DNA from 3 places in the Arthrobacter sp. B2060 genome. Region 3 is predicted to be linked to each of the others. Evidence: riboswitches for the same ligand, from Rfam matches in the RefSeq annotation. Region 3 holds a riboswitch; each other region holds the start of a gene.
The links. A riboswitch is a leader RNA that binds a small molecule or an ion and turns the genes downstream of it on or off. The one in region 3 is predicted to bind S-adenosylmethionine.
Positions count from the first base shown of each region.

Region 1 (5,102 bases), on a different contig from region 3:
CGCACCAGCATCCGGATCTCCGCGTTGTCCGGGTTGTTCAGCGACTCGAAGTACTCCACGGACCAGTGGAACCAGCGCATGCAGAACAGGCGCATCGTCAGGCCGTGCGTGACCAGCAGGGCGTTGGGGGAGTAGTCCGGCTTGGCCCAGTGCCGGTAGAGCGTCTCCATGAATGACGAAATGCGGTCATAGACATCCGAACCGGACTCGCCCTCGCGGAACCGATAGAAGAAGTGGCCGTACGCATTGCGCAGCTCTTTTTGGTCCTCGATGTCGCCGGAGATCTGGAAATTGGCCCAGTCCTGCTCACGGAGCCGGGGTTCCTCGATCACCCGCTCCGTGAGCGGGCCCAGATCGAGTGCTTCCAGCGTCTGGTAGGCGCGCAGGTAGGGCGAGACGTACACGCTCACCTGCTGGCCGTCCAGCTCGCGCCGGATGCGTTCTCCGGCGGCCCTGGCCTGGTCCACACCCAGAGGTGTCAGCGGAATGCGGTAGTCGGGCACCCGGTTGTAAATGGACGTGTCGGCATTGGCGGCGGACTGGCCGTGCCGGATCATGATAATTTTCCCGGGCGCACTCATAGTTTCCCAGCATAGGGCCAGCCTCGTACCCAACAGCGGCAGATACGTCCGGAAGCCCATCAGGCAAGTACCAGCAACTGCAGGCAAGATAGGAACATGTTGGTTCCTTCCCGCCGTCGTCTGCGGATCGAAATCTGGATCGTCCTGGGGCTGTCCCTGGGGCAGTCGGCCGCCTACTCGGTGGTGCAGCTCCTGGATAAGATGAGCCAGGCGCCGCTCGCCCAGGGCACGTCCACACTGAACCGTTCGCAAAGCACGCGCGAGTATTTCGATCTGACCTACCAGCTCCTGGACATCATCTTCGCGCTGGTGCCCGTTCTGCTGGTCCTGTACTTCATGACGGAGCAGCGGCAGCCCAAGGCCGGGACAGGCAGTGACAGCGGCTCGGCATTCCGGAAGCTCGGCTTCAACTTCGCCCGCCCCGGGCGTGACCTGCTCCAGGGACTGGGGCTGGCGGCGCTGATCGGCATTCCCTCACTGGGCCTCTATGCCGCGGGCCGGGCGCTGGGTATTACGACGGCGATCATCCCCAGTGCCCTGGACGCGTACTGGTGGACGATTCCCGTCCTGATTCTTTCCGCGGTGCGCCACGGCATCGTGGAGGAAGTGATTGTGGTGGGGTATTTGCTGGACCGCCTCGGGAAGCTCGGCTGGTCGGTGCCGGTGGCGATCTTCGTCAGCTCCATGCTCCGCGGCAGCTACCACCTGTATCAGGGCTTCGGGCCGTTCATCGGCAATGCGATCATGGGCGTGGTGTTCGCTTGGATCTATACCAAAACCCGGCGGGTGATGCCGCTGGTCATCGCCCATGCGCTGCTGGACATAGTGGCCTTCGTCGGCTTCAGCCTGTTCGGAAAGAGCATCGGCCTGGGGTAGGGAAATAATTCGGCCGCCATCGGTGGGTGGCGTCGTTGGCACCCGCTGATGGCGGCCGAAGTGTAGTGGCAGCGTGCAGTTGAAGCCTGCTGCCGGGCGCGTCAGATGGTGACGGCGCCTGCTGCGGTTTCAAACGTGACGGACAGAATGCCCGGCGTGCCGTGCGGAGCCACCCAGTTGACGGCAACATCCTCCAGCGGCCGTTCGACAGGCTCGCCGAGCCACTCGGTGACCCGTTCGGCGGAGCCTGCGATGGTGAGGCTGGACATCTTGACATTGCTGTCATAGGCGTTGGACGGGTGCAGGGAAGGATCGCCCTCCCACTTCAGCATGTACGGGACCTGCGGGTCCGCAATGAGGCCCAGGATGCCGATCTGCTTCCACACGAGTTCGCGGCCATCCGGGAACTTGCGGTTGCCGTTGACTGCGGCGCGTCCCAGACGCTCCTCGAACGGGGCGAGGTCGTCCACTTCGACGCACCAGCCCATCCAGCCGCCGCCGGCGGCAGAGCGTGCGCGCACGGCCTGTCCGAACGGGGCTTTGTCCGACGCCGGGTGGTCCAGGACCTCCACGACCTCAAGGTATTTGTGTCCCGCGAGCGGGATAATCATGTTTCGCGTTCCGAAACGGGGGTGTACCCCGCCCTTCACGGCTTCAACGCCGAGGGCGGACGAAATTCGTTCAGTGGTGGCCGCCAGGCCATCGTGTTCACAGGCGTAAGAGACGTGATCCATGCGCATGCCCTCATCTTGGCATCTTGTGACGCGGCTCTCAGCTAAGGGTTGCCTAACCCGTTTGGGCTATGTGCGGAAGAGCAGATTTCCGAGATCTGCCCTGGTGCCCGCCGCCAGCGTTCAGGGCCCGCTGGAGTCACATAGCCGTCACAATCTTCGCGCGGAGCGTGGGCCCTTTCGTAAGCTTGGTCCAGGTCATGAGTGCCAGCGACAGCCCCGGCTTGCTGGCCGGCAACCCTCCTTCCGCGGTGGGGTGCCCCGGGTGAAGACCTGGCCTGCCGGCCAGTTGGCGGCGGGCAAGCGCGTAGAAGAGGTATACCGATGACGATTTCCGTTACCCGCACCGATGTGCCGGAGGGCCGACTTCCCCACGGCACAGTGCTGGACAACCGCACTCTGGACGGCCGGGTTCCCGACGGCACTGTGCAGTATGCCAACATCGGCGGCATCGAGCTCGAGGCCGGCGGATTCCTCCCCGACGTCACCCTTGCCTACGAAACATGGGGGACGCTCAACGCGGACGGCTCCAACGCCATCCTGGTGGAGCACGCACTCACCGGCAGCACCCATGTGACGCGGGGCGGCGGGGACGAGGAAGGCTGGTGGGAGCAGCTTGCCGGACCGGGCGCGCCGGCGGATACGGACAGGTTCTTTGTCGTCTCCATTAACATCCTGGGCGGTTGTTACGGATCCACGGGCCCGGCGTCGGCCGCCCCCGACGGCAAGCCGTGGGGCTCGCGCTTCCCGCTGGTGACCCTCCGGGACTCCACCGTTGCCGAAGCGCGCCTGGCTGACCAGCTCGGCATCAGCAGCTGGTTTGCCGTTGTGGGAGGTTCCATGGGCGGCGCCCGCGCACTGGAGTGGGCGGTCACCTTCCCCGACCGGGTGCGCCGCTGCGGCGTGATCTCCGCGGGCGCGAGCAGCACTGCCGAACAGATCGCCTTTGCGCAGGCGCAGACCCTCGCGATCCGCCAGGACCCCAACTTCAACGGCGGCGACTACTACGGGGGCCCGATCCCCGAAGCCGGGCTGGCCCTCGCCCGCCGGATCGCCCACATTACTTACCGCTCGGCGCACGAGCTGGACTTCCGGTTCGGCCGGAACGCCCAGGACAGCGAAGCTCCACTGCAGGCGGATGCCCTCGCGGACCGCGGCCGGTACCAGGTGGAAAGCTACCTGGACCACCAGGGGAGCAAGCTCGTCCAGCGCTTCGACGCCAACAGCTACATCGCCATTACCGAAGCCCTCATGAGCCACGACATCTGCCGCGGGCGCGGAACCCTGAAGGATGCGCTGGCGCGGACCACGGCGGACTTCTTTGTCGCCGCCGTCGACTCGGACCGGCTGTATTTCCCGTCCCAGTCACGTGAACTCGCCGACGCCCTCCCCGGTGACGTGGACGTCCATGTCATCGAAGCGCCGATCGGCCACGACGGCTTCCTCACCGAGATCGGGCAGCTCAGCGCCCAGCTCCGCGGGCATTTCTCAGCCTGATCACCAACCTGAACTCCCGCTCCCGGGACCGGCTCCGACGCCGCAGGGAATGGCTCTAGGGCCAGTTGACTGTGCATTTATGCAGATGCGCCCTGCACTATTTGTCGTTGAGCTTGCAGCAGGGGCAGACCATACTCGTTGGAAACGGCGGCCAGTGGCACACATCACAGGTCCGTCAGAGCCTGGTCCCATGTGGTGTCGACGAAGACGCCGAAGGAGTTCACAAAATGAGTACGGAAAACCCGGCCGCAAGCCGCGTAGAGGAAACCGATGTCAAGGCGTCGGGCCTGAAGAAAGTCGTTACGGCGTCCATGGCCGGCACGGTGGTTGAGTGGTATGAGTTCTTCCTCTATGCCTCCGCGGCCACCCTGGTGTTCGGCAAGATGTTCTTCCCCAATTCAGGGACGGAGCTGGACGGCATCATCGCGGCGTTCGTCACCTACGCCGTGGGCTTCGTGGCCCGGCCGATCGGCGGCATCGTGTTCGGCCACTTCGGTGACAAGTTCGGCCGCAAGCAACTGCTGCAGCTGAGCATCATCCTGGTCGGTGTCTCCACGTTCCTCATGGGCTGCCTGCCCACCTTCGCCCAGATCGGTTACTGGGCCCCGGCGATGCTGGTGTTCCTCCGCTTCGTCCAGGGCTTCGCCGTCGGCGGCGAATGGGGCGGCGCCGTGCTGCTCGTTGCCGAGCACAGCCCCAACAAGTCCCGCGGATTCTGGTCCAGCTGGCCGCAGTCGGCCGTTCCGATGGGGAACCTGCTGGCCACTGGCGTGCTCTTCACCCTTTCTTCCACGCTCTCCCAGGAAGCATTCCTCGGCTGGGGCTGGCGCGTGGCCTTCTGGCTGTCTGCCGTGATCGTCATCATCGGCTACTACATCCGCACCAAGGTCCAGGACGCACCGATCTTCCTCGAGGCCCGCAAGGAAGTCACCGTCGAGAAGAAGGGCTACGGCGTCGCCGAGGTCTTCCGCCGCTACCCGCGCGGCGTCTTCACCGCCATGGGCCTGCGCTTTGCCGAGAACATCCTGTACTACCTCGTGGTGACGTTCTCCATCACCTACCTGAAGGTCGTCGTGCAGACCGACACGTCCCGGATCCTGCTGCTCCTGCTGGTGGCGCACTTCATCCACTTCTGCACGGTCCCGCTGGTCGGCAAGCTGTCCGACGCCTTCGGCCGGCGTCCCGTCTACATGGCCGGCGCCATCCTGGGCGGAACCTGGGGCTTCTTCGCCTTCCCCATGATGGATACCGCCAATGACCTCATCATCCTCGCCGCGATCACCATCGGCCTGATGTTCCACGCCCTCATGTACGCCGGCCAGCCGTCCATCATGGCCGAGATGTTCCCGACCCGGATGCGCTACTCCGGCGTTTCCCTGGGCTACCAGGTGACGTCCATCGTGGCCGGTTCCATGGC
Region 1 is NZ_JBNHFR010000002.1:231,888-236,989, forward strand. Features, by position in the region: gene AC5RUM_RS05810 (histidine phosphatase family protein) at 1-557, opposite strand, end outside; gene AC5RUM_RS05815 (CPBP family intramembrane glutamic endopeptidase) at 678-1,457, shown strand; gene AC5RUM_RS05820 (VOC family protein) at 1,559-2,197, opposite strand; SAM riboswitch class IV at 2,385-2,500, shown strand; gene metX (homoserine O-acetyltransferase MetX) at 2,513-3,685, shown strand; gene AC5RUM_RS05830 (MFS transporter) at 3,913-5,102, shown strand, end outside.
Region 1: linked by a shared signal. The riboswitch ahead of metX (homoserine O-acetyltransferase MetX) and the one ahead of AC5RUM_RS15575 (DUF1737 domain-containing protein) in region 3 are both predicted to bind S-adenosylmethionine.

Region 2 (5,102 bases), on a different contig from region 3:
CCGACGTCCGCATCCGGCCCAACAAGAAAGGCACCCGGCCCCGCACCAAAGACCGGCCCAGCCATGACGACGCCGTGACGGGACGCATCATCACCGTTGACCGCGGCCGCTACACAGCGGTTGTCGGCGAGGACTCCGGCGACGAACGCACCGTCATTGCCGCCCGGGCCCGCGAGCTCCGCCGCTCCCCCGTGGTGGCGGGGGACTTCGTGTCCCTCGTGGGAGATGTGTCCGGAGCTCCGGACACACTGGCCCGGCTCGTGAAGATCCAGGACCGGAAGACGCTGCTGCGCCGCAGCGCCGACGATACTGACCCGGTAGAACGGGCGGTGGTGGCCAACGCTGACCAGCTGGTGGTTGTTGTGGCGGCAGCGAACCCGGAGCCCCGGACCGGTTTCATCGACCGTGCGCTGGTGGCCGCCTACGACGCCGGCATCGAGCCGCTGCTGCTCGTCACCAAGGCCGACGTCAAGGACCCCTCGGAACTCCTGGATAACTACCGCCACCTCGATTTCCCGGTCATCATCAGCCGCACCGCCGACTCGGCCGCCTCCGGCATTGACGCCCGCTCCGACGACGGACTGTCCGCCCGCCTCGACATAAACGCCGTCTCCGAGCTGCGCGCCCATCTGGACGGCAAAGTCACCGTCATGCTGGGCCACTCCGGCGTCGGCAAATCCACCATGGTGAACGCGCTGACCGGCGCGGAACGTGCCACCGGGGGCGTCAACGCCGTCACCGGACGCGGGCGACACACGTCGTCGTCGGCTCTTGCACTCAAGCTGGCGGATGCTCCCTCCGGGAGCTGGATCATTGACACCCCGGGCATCCGTTCGTTCGGCCTGGCCCATGTGGATCCGGACCGGATCCTGCATTCGTTCCCCGATCTGGAGCCCGGCACGGAGGCCTGCGAGCGGGGCTGCAAGCACGATGCCTCCGCTGTGAACTGCGGTGTGGACGCCTGGGTGGAGGCCGGCAATGCAGGACCCTCCGGGCCCGCCCGCCTTGCCTCCCTGCGCCGGCTGCTGGGCACCGATCCGCGCATGGAAGCCCAGGAAACAAAGGAACTCGGAAGCGTCAGCTGAGCCGCACGGCGCCTCCGGCCAGCGGACATCCCCGCCCCGCCGGTTCTTTGACGGTAGTTTGGAACCATGACCCAACCCGCTTCGAGCTATAACGACGACCTGCGCCTGGCCCATGTACTGGCGGATTCCGTGGACGACCAGACCATGAGCCGGTTCAAGGCGCTTGATCTTCAGATCGAAACCAAGCCTGACCTGACACCGGTGACGGATGCCGACAAAGCCGCCGAGGAATCCATCCGCGGACAGCTGTCCCGTTCCCGCCCCCGCGATGCCGTCCTCGGCGAGGAGTTCGGCAGTTCCGGCCACGGCTCCCGGCGCTGGATCATTGACCCCATCGACGGAACCAAGAACTTCGTCCGCGGAGTCCCTGTCTGGGCAACGCTGATCGCGCTCGTTGATGAAGGTGAGCCCGTGGTGGGCCTGGTGAGTGCGCCCGCACTCGGAAAGCGCTGGTGGGCGGCCAAGGGCGCCGGCGCCTATATGGGCCGTTCGCTGGCCGCTGCCACCCGGCTCAGAGTCTCCAACGTCTCAAAGCTCTCGGACGCTTCGCTGTCCTACTCCAGCCTTGGCGGCTGGAAGGAGCGGGGAAACCTGGATGATTTCCTTGCCCTCACTGAGGACGTGTGGCGCACCCGTGCCTTCGGGGATTTTTGGTCCTACTGCATGGTGGCTGAAGGCTGCGTTGACATTGCCTGCGAACCCGAACTGAACCTGTACGACATGGCTGCGCTGGTGCCCATCGTCACGGAGGCGGGCGGCCGTTTCACCTCCCTGGAGGGAACCGACGGCCCCTTCGGCGGCAACGCCCTGGCCACCAACTCGATCCTTCATTCCGAGGTTCTCAAGCGCCTCAACCCGCAGTTGGACGATCTGCTGTAGTTCGGCCCAGCGCGCTTTCGGGGAATATTCGACGTCGGACTCCGCCCTCAAGGTGGAGTCCGACGTCGTATGTTCGGCCACCTGCCCGAATTTGGGACGGCTGTAACAAACGGCTTAACAATTGCATCGGCTTTTTCATCGGCGGGCCGGTGTTCTACGCTTTTCTACAGGTCACGAGTGCCAGCGTAAAACCCCGGTTTGCTGGCCGGCAACCCTCCATTCGCGGTGGGGTGCCCCGGGTGACGACCAGGCCGGTCCGGAACGGACCCGGCAAGCGCGGATCCCCGTCACAAGGGGTCCTTTCACAGCGAGGTCCCATGACTACTGCAACCTTCTCCTCCAACACCGCTGCCGGCCTGCTCGACGATCGGTTTGCCGCTGCCGGACGGCCGCTGGCGGCAGTGACCGGCGCTGAGATCCAGGCCCCGCTCATCCAGGGCGGCCACGTGCGCTATGCCAACCTCGACTATGGAGCGTCGGCCCCTGCACTCTCCGTAGTCTCCGCCTACCTCAACGAGATCCTGCCGTTCTACGCCAGCGTGCACCGCGGGGCCGGCTACGCCTCGCAGATCAGCACCTCTGTCTACGAAAACGCCCGGAACATCGTCCGCGAGTTTGTGGGCGGCCGCCCGGACGACTCCGTGATCTTCACGCGGAACACCACGGATTCGCTGAACCTGCTGGCCGGCTGCCTCCCCGTCGAGGACCACGGCTACACCGGGGAAGTCCTGTACCTGGACATCGAGCACCACGCCAACCTGCTGCCGTGGCAGGGTGTGCCCCACCGCAGCGTGGTGGCGTCCGAGACCCTTGAGGCCACCATCGGCAGCCTTCGGGCTGAACTCGAGCAGGGCGACATCAGCCTGCTTGCCGTGACCGGCGCCTCCAACGTCACCGGTGAGATCCTGCCGATCCGCCGCCTCGCCGCCCTGGCGCACGAATTCGGCGCCCGGATCGTGGTGGACGCGGCGCAGCTCGCGCCGCACCGCCGCATCAACATCGCCGCGGACGACGTCGACTACCTCGCCTTCTCCGGCCACAAGCTGTACGCGCCTTTCGGCTCCGGCGTCCTGGTGGGGCGCACCGACTGGCTCGACGCCGGGTCACCGCACCTTGCCGGGGGCGGCGCAGTCAGTGAAGCCCGGCTCGACGGCGTCAGCTGGACCACCGGCCCCGCGCGGCACGAAGGCGGCTCGCCCAACGTCCTGGGCGCAGCCACCCTCGCCCGGGCGGCCCAGGTGATCGCCGCCCTGGACCAGGAGCAATGGCACACGCACGAGGCCGCCATCCGCTCCTTCCTCGTCGAGGGCCTGCAGAAGATCGACGGCGTCACTGTCCACCAGATCTTCTCGGACACCAACCCCGACACTGACACCATTGGCGTGGTCAACTTTTCGGTGGAGGGCTACGACGCCGGACTGGTGGCTGCCTACCTGTCTGCCGAGCACGGCGTCGGGCTGCGCGACGGCCGCTTCTGCGCCCACCCGCTCCTCAAGCGCCTGGGCCTGCCCTCGGGTTCCCTGCGCGCCAGCTTCGGCGTCGGGTCACGGCTTGAGGACGTCCAGCGCCTCCTCGCCGGCATCGAGGAGCTGCGCCGCAGCGGCCTCGGCTGGGACTACGTGGTGGACTCCGGGCGCTGGGTTCCGTCCAACGACACCCGCACCTACCCGCATTGGGCACCGAACACACCCGGTACCGCAGGCGCTGCGCCCTGCACTCTGGACTGAGCGGCACCCTCGACTGACGGCCGCCAGACGGCGCAGTCACAAATGCGGTAAATTCGAAGGGTCAATTTTTACCCTGCCCTAAGGAGACGGCGCGTGGCACGCGGTGGCCCTAAACTCGACCACGGGCGGCGGCAGGAGCTCGGTCAAAGCTTCCAGGACGGCGGCGAGCACTACCACCGTGTTCGGCCCGGCTATCCGGCTGAGTCCGCGGATTGGCTGGTCCCTTCCGGCGCACGGACGGCGGCCGATCTCGGCGCAGGAACCGGCAAGTACACGGAGCTGCTCGTGGCACGCGGCCTGCGTGTCAGCGCGGTTGACCCCTCCCCGGACATGCTTGAGCAGCTCCGTAACGCCTACCCTGCGGTGGAGGCGCTGGAGGGAACCGCTGAGGACACAGGACTTCCCGGATCGGCGTTCGACGTCGTCACTGTGGCGCAGGCATGGCACTGGTGCGACCCCCTGCGTGCCAGCACCGAGATCGCCAGGATCCTGCGGCCCGGCGGCGTGCTTGGCTTGGTCTGGAACCAGCTGGACACATCCGTGCCCTGGGTCCACAGGCTCTCGCGCATCATGCACGCCGGTGACGTGCACAAGCCGCACTTCCGGCCCCCGCTGGGTCCGGAATTCGCAGGGCTGGAAAGCCACCTCACCCGCTGGGAGGACCCGGTCACCACCGCCGACCTCCTTGAACTGGCGAAGTCGCGCAGCTACTACCTCAAAGCTAACGCGGCCAGCCGGGCAAGGGTCACCGCAAACCTGGACTGGTACCTGCATGAGCATCTGGGGCATACCGAAGGCGAGCTGCTGCGCCTTCCCTACCTCACTCAGACGTGGCGGGCTGTCAGGGCATGATGTCGTCCATGCAGCGGGTAGGCTTGGATCCGTGAAGACCAGTACGCCATCCTCCTCGATCGAGGACTACGTCAAGGTCATCTACTCTTTCACTGAGTGGCAGGACAAGCCGATTACGTCAACCCAGCTGGCACAGCGCCTTGGCGTGGCGAATTCGTCGGTCTCGGAGATGGTGCGCAAACTCAAGGACCAGGGGCTGGTGCTGCACAAGCCGTACAGCGCCATCACACTGACTCCGGAGGGAGTCCGCCTCGCCCTGGCTATGGTTCGGCGGCACCGGCTCATCGAGACCTACCTCGTCCAGGACCTCGGGTACAGCTGGGATGAAGTGCATGACGAAGCCGAACTCCTCGAGCATGCGGTGTCCGATACCTTCATCGAGCGGATGGCCGCCAAGCTCGGCAACCCGTCCCGGGACCCCCACGGTGATCCCATCCCCTCCGCGGACGGCACCGTGCAGGTACCGCTTGCCCACCGCATGAGTGAACTCGACGAGGGACACACCGGCCGGATCACCCGCATCAGCGACGAGAATCCGGAGCTGCTGCGCTACCTCGCC
Region 2 is NZ_JBNHFR010000005.1:291,379-296,480, reverse strand. Features, by position in the region: gene rsgA (ribosome small subunit-dependent GTPase A) at 1-1,085, shown strand, start outside; gene hisN (histidinol-phosphatase) at 1,152-1,964, shown strand; SAM riboswitch class IV at 2,134-2,247, shown strand; gene AC5RUM_RS11855 (aminotransferase class V-fold PLP-dependent enzyme) at 2,282-3,691, shown strand; gene AC5RUM_RS11850 (class I SAM-dependent methyltransferase) at 3,785-4,543, shown strand; gene AC5RUM_RS11845 (metal-dependent transcriptional regulator) at 4,575-5,102, shown strand, end outside.
Region 2: linked by a shared signal. The riboswitch ahead of AC5RUM_RS11855 (aminotransferase class V-fold PLP-dependent enzyme) and the one ahead of AC5RUM_RS15575 (DUF1737 domain-containing protein) in region 3 are both predicted to bind S-adenosylmethionine.

Region 3 (5,102 bases):
CGGCCCGGATTTCCTCCGGAGCGAGCAGGGCGCCGATCCCGCTGTGGTGGTAGCGGACCACCTGCACCTGATAGTCGAGGATGGATTCTTCCACCACCGCCGTGTCCCGGCCGGAGCCCAGCAGAGTGTTCAGCCCGTAGACCCTGTGGCCGGAGTCGATGGCCGACTGGACCACATCCCGGGAGAGGCCCATCAGCTCCATTGCGTCAGCGCTCAGGACGACTTCGACCGTCGGATCGGAGGCAACCCGTGCCACGTCGGCGGCCACAAGGTGTGCCGTGCCGATCAGGAAGGTGGCACGTTTTGCATCCGGCAGCAGGCTGTCCGGCCTCCGTGTCCCGGCCATGGCACTAGAAGTCCAGCAGGTTCCGGCGGAGGCCGCCGTCGCCGTAGCTTGTCCGCAGCAGCCCGCGGCGCCGGAGAACCGGTGCCAGTTTGTCCAGCACGCCGTGCACGGTGGCCGGGTCCACGAAACCGGAGAAGAGGAAGCCGTCCCCGCCCACAGCGGCGCCTGTTTCCTCGAGGTGGTCGGCGATTTCCTCCGCGGTGCCGATGATGCTGTCCCCGGCGCCGCCGCTGCGGGCCCGCAGGATCTCGCGCAGCGTCGAGCCGGGCGGCGCCGCCTTGGAAAAGTGCTCGAGCGTGCCCTGGTTACTGTTGGTGCTGAGCGCCGGCAGCGGCTCGTCCAGGTCGAACTGTTTGAAGTCGATGACGGACAGATAGGAGATCGAATTAAGCTGGCTGTCGACGTCCCGCTGCGTCAGCTCCCGCCGCGCGGCGCGCAGTTCCTCCGCCTCGGTTTTGGAGCCCACCACAGTGGGCTTGAGGACGAACAGCACCTTGACGTCGTCGGGGTTCCTGCCCGCCTTGGCGGCTTCGGCCCGGATGGACTCGCGGTAGGCCTTCATGCCGTCGGAGCCGCGGGCCAGCGCAATGGCAACATCCGCGTTGCCTCCCGCGAAGGCCTTGCCGCGCGGCGATGCGCCGGCCTGCACCAGCACAGGCTCCTCCGGCAGGGGAGCCGTGTTCAGCGGGCCCCGGACCCGGAAGAATTCACCCTCGTGGTGGATGGGCCGCACCTTAGTGTGGTCGGCGAAGACGCCGGCCCCGGCGTCCTCCACGATGGCGTCCTGGTCCCAGCTGCGCCAGAGCTTCCGCACCACGTCCACGAATTCCTCCGCCTTTTCATAGCGGAGATCGTGCTCGATTTGCTGGTCCAGCCCGTAGTTCTGCGCGGCAAGGTCGCTGCCGGAGGTCACCACGTTCCAGCCGAGCTGGCCGTTGGAGAAGTGCTGCAGCGTGGCCAGCAGCCGGGCGGCCGTGAACGGTGGATAAAAGGAGGCGCTGACGGTGGGGACGATGCCGAGGTGCTCCGTGGCGGAGAGCAGGTACGGGACAAGGGCCAGCGGATCGTGCTTGGGCGCGAAGGAGGCCTGCGCCAGCGAGACTTCGGCGCTCCCGCCATAGGTGTCGGGGACGGTGAGGGAGTCCTCGATGATGAACAGGTCCAGTCCGGCCCGCTCGAACTCGCGCACGGCGTGCTGGTACAGCCCGGGTTTCTTCCAGTCGTAGCCGATCCCGTAACCGGGTGTCCCCCAGCCCTGGACCCCGAACCCGTGGCCCACAAACCACCCAAAGTGCAGCATGGGGCCGACTCTATTGGCATTCGCTTCGTTCACTGGTGCCTGGTTTCATCCGGCGTTATGGCGGTTCATCTCCCGTCATTATGCACCCGGTCGAGATCTTTGTAACCGACGCTGCAGGCCTCCAGCGTTACGGAACATGACGACGGCGGCGGTGCGCGCCGGCGTCGTCGGTGTTACTTTTTTGAGGAGTAATGAGAACCGGCGCCAAGCCCTGACTGGCCGGTCGGCAACCCTCCCTTTCGCGGCGGGGTGCCTCAGGTGAATACTCGGCAATCGACCACTCGAGCTGCAAGCGTGAGAGAAGGAGATCCGTCATGACGGACGCGCCCGCCGGCGCCACCCTGCCGGCCCCGCAGGACAAACCTGAGGAAAAACTGGCCTACCGCCTGATCACCGGACCGGACAACCGTGCCTTCTGCGAACGCATTTCGGACGCCCTGGCCGAAGGGTATGTGCTGCACGGCAACCCGGCAGCCGCGTTCAACGGCAGGGACGTGATCGTGGCCCAGGCCGTCATCCTGCCCCTGGCCGTCGCAACAGCTGATGCCGCCGTGGCCACTGCCGTGGACCGGCTGGACTCGGACGAGAACCTCGACGCCGAAGCCTTCGAGGGGCACGCATGAGCTACGCCGGAGACCTTACCCCGCACGAAGCGTGGACCAAGCTGGAGGAGGGCGCCGTCCTGGTGGACGTCCGCACCGAGGGCGAATGGGCACACATTGGCATCCCCGACACCAAGGCCACCGAGAATGACCCGCTGTTCATCCAGTGGACCTTCCCGGGCGGCATCCCCAACCGGGCCTTCATCGACCAGCTCAAGGAGCAGGCTCCGGAGGACGACGGCGCAGAGCTCGTCTTCCTGTGCCGCTCAGGCCAGCGTTCCATTGCCGCAGCCATCGCGGCGACCCAGGCCGGCTTCACCTCGTACAACGTCCTCGAAGGCTTCGAGGGAGAGCCCGACCGGTACGGTGAGCGCACCGTCAACGGCTGGAAAAACCGCGGTCTGCCGACAAACCTGGGAAAGAACTAAGTGACCTTCAATCAAGATGCCGCCGGCTGGAGTCCCGAGACCCAAGCCGTCCGCGGCGGGCTGGACCGCACCAATTTCCAGGAGACCACCGAGCCGATCTTCCTGAACTCCGGCTTCGTCTACGAGTCCGCGGCCGCTGCCGAGCGCGCCTTCACGGGTGAGGACGAACGCTTCGTCTATTCCCGCTACGGCAACCCGTCCGTGGCCACCTTCCAGGAGCGCCTCCGCCTGCTCGAAGGCACGGAAGCGTGCTTCGCCGCGGCGTCGGGCATGTCCGCCGTGTTCACCGCCCTGGGCGCCCTGCTGGCCGCCGGGGACCGTGTGGTGGCCGCCCGCTCTCTGTTCGGCTCCTGCTTCGTGATCCTGAACGAAATCCTGCCGCGCTGGGGCGTGGAGACGGTCTTCGTGGACGGGCCGGACCTTGAGCAGTGGCGTACGGCCCTCTCGGTGCCCACCACTGCTGTCTTTTTCGAGTCGCCGTCCAATCCCATGCAGGAAATTGTGGACATCGCCGCCGTCAGCGAGCTCGCCCACGCGGCCGGTGCGACCGTCGTCGTCGACAACGTGTTCGCCACTCCCCTGCTGCAGCGCTGCGGCGACCTCGGCGCCGACGTGATCGTCTATTCGGGCACCAAGCACATCGACGGCCAGGGCCGCGTGCTGGGCGGCGCCATCCTGGGCACCAAGGAATTCATCGACGGACCGGTCAAGCAGCTGATGCGCCACACCGGGCCTAACCTGTCCGCGTTCAACGCCTGGGTGCTCACCAAGGGACTGGAAACCATGGCGCTGCGGGTGAACCACTCATCGGCCACCGCGCTGCGCCTCGCCGAATGGCTTCAGGACCAGCCAGCCATCAGCTGGGTCAAGTACCCGCTGCTGAAGTCCCACCCGCAGTACGAGCTTGCCGCCAAGCAGATGAAGGCCGGCGGCACCGTGCTCACCTTGGAACTCGCGACGACGGCGGGCCAGTCGGCCAAGGAGGCCGCCTTTGCGCTGCTGGACGCCCTGAAGATCATTGACATCTCCAACAACCTCGGGGATGCCAAGACCCTCATCACCCACCCGGCCACCACCACGCATCGGGCCATGGGGCCCGAAGGCCGCGCAGCCATCGGGCTGAGCGACGGCGTGGTGCGGCTGTCCGTGGGCCTGGAGGATCCCGAGGACCTGATCGGCGACCTGGAGCAGGCGCTCAAGCAGATCTGAGATCCTGGGTTCAAGCTGCCGGCCTCAGGGCAGTCCGCCACGCTCCGGCCGCCTTGGCCGCGCTGAACGTCCAGGTCGCGGTGCCGCTGGCGCCCGCCGTGGCCTGCGCCCGGTCGGCCTGCTCGGCGATCTGGCCATTGGCCGCCTCCCACCGCTCCGTCCACCCGGTGGGCGCCGTCGCACCCGGCGTTGCCGTGTCGAAGCCGACGCCGCCAATCAGCCGGGCACCATTCCTGGAGGTCGTGACGCTGGGGACCGTGATGCTGGTGGCGGTGTAGGTCGCGTTGACCGCAGTGGTCACCGCGCTGTCCAGGGGCGTTGTATTGCTGACGCCGTCGTAGGCTGTAATGCCGCCGCCCCACTTCACGGCCTTGCTCACCGTCCAGGTGTACGTTGCCGGATCCGCCGACCCCACGACGCGGTAGTAGGCGAACACCCGTGCGCCGGATGTGGTGGTGCTGTTGATGCCCAGCCCGTTGACGATGGCGGTCCAGCCGGCCGGCACGGCCACCGTGGGGTTCAGGTCGGTGGTAAACGAGGCGACCAGGACATCCCCGGCCGTTCGGCCTGCCGGCGCGGCCAAGGCGACCGTGCTGGTTGCCGTTGTTGCGTTGGCCGTGGTTGAGCTGCGGACGGAGATCCCCGGGCTGGTACCGCCGGACGGGTTGACCGTGATCGTCTTGGTGGTCGACGACGAGCCTGCCGCGTTCGTGGCGGTTAGCCGTGCCGTATAGGTGCCGGATGCACTGTAGGTGTGTGACGGGTTCCGTGTGGTTGAGCTACTGCCGTCACCGAAATTCCAGGCCCAAGATGTCGGCAACCCCACGGACGTATCGGTGAAGCTCACCGTCAGGGGAACCGTGCCCGAAGTCGGAGTGGCGGTGAAGGATGCTGTCGGGGCAGCCGGATCCGGATTCCCGGAGCCGAGGCTGCGGTCGGAGAACCAGTAGCGCTTGGTGACGTTGTTGCTGGCCATGACGACGATCCCGGTGGCGGCGTTCACGCTCTGCTTGGAGCTGGTCACGTCGTTCATGTTGGCAGACGCCCCATCTTCGATGACCGGTGTGCCCCGGCCGCCCCCGAACACGGGGTTGTCCATGGAGGCGGTTTTTTCATAGATGCTGCCGGCTACACCCGTGAAGGCGCAGCCGCTGACCGAGGTGGACGGCGCGGTGTGGAACGCGCGGACCAGGTTGTTCTCCGTATCGAGCATGATC
Region 3 is NZ_JBNHFR010000009.1:54,073-59,174, reverse strand. Features, by position in the region: gene AC5RUM_RS15585 (aromatic amino acid ammonia-lyase) at 1-346, opposite strand, end outside; gene AC5RUM_RS15580 (NtaA/DmoA family FMN-dependent monooxygenase) at 351-1,646, opposite strand; SAM riboswitch class IV at 1,834-1,947, shown strand; gene AC5RUM_RS15575 (DUF1737 domain-containing protein) at 1,961-2,269, shown strand; gene AC5RUM_RS15570 (rhodanese-like domain-containing protein) at 2,266-2,676, shown strand; gene AC5RUM_RS15565 (O-succinylhomoserine sulfhydrylase) at 2,677-3,885, shown strand; gene AC5RUM_RS15560 (PKD domain-containing protein) at 3,896-5,102, opposite strand, start outside.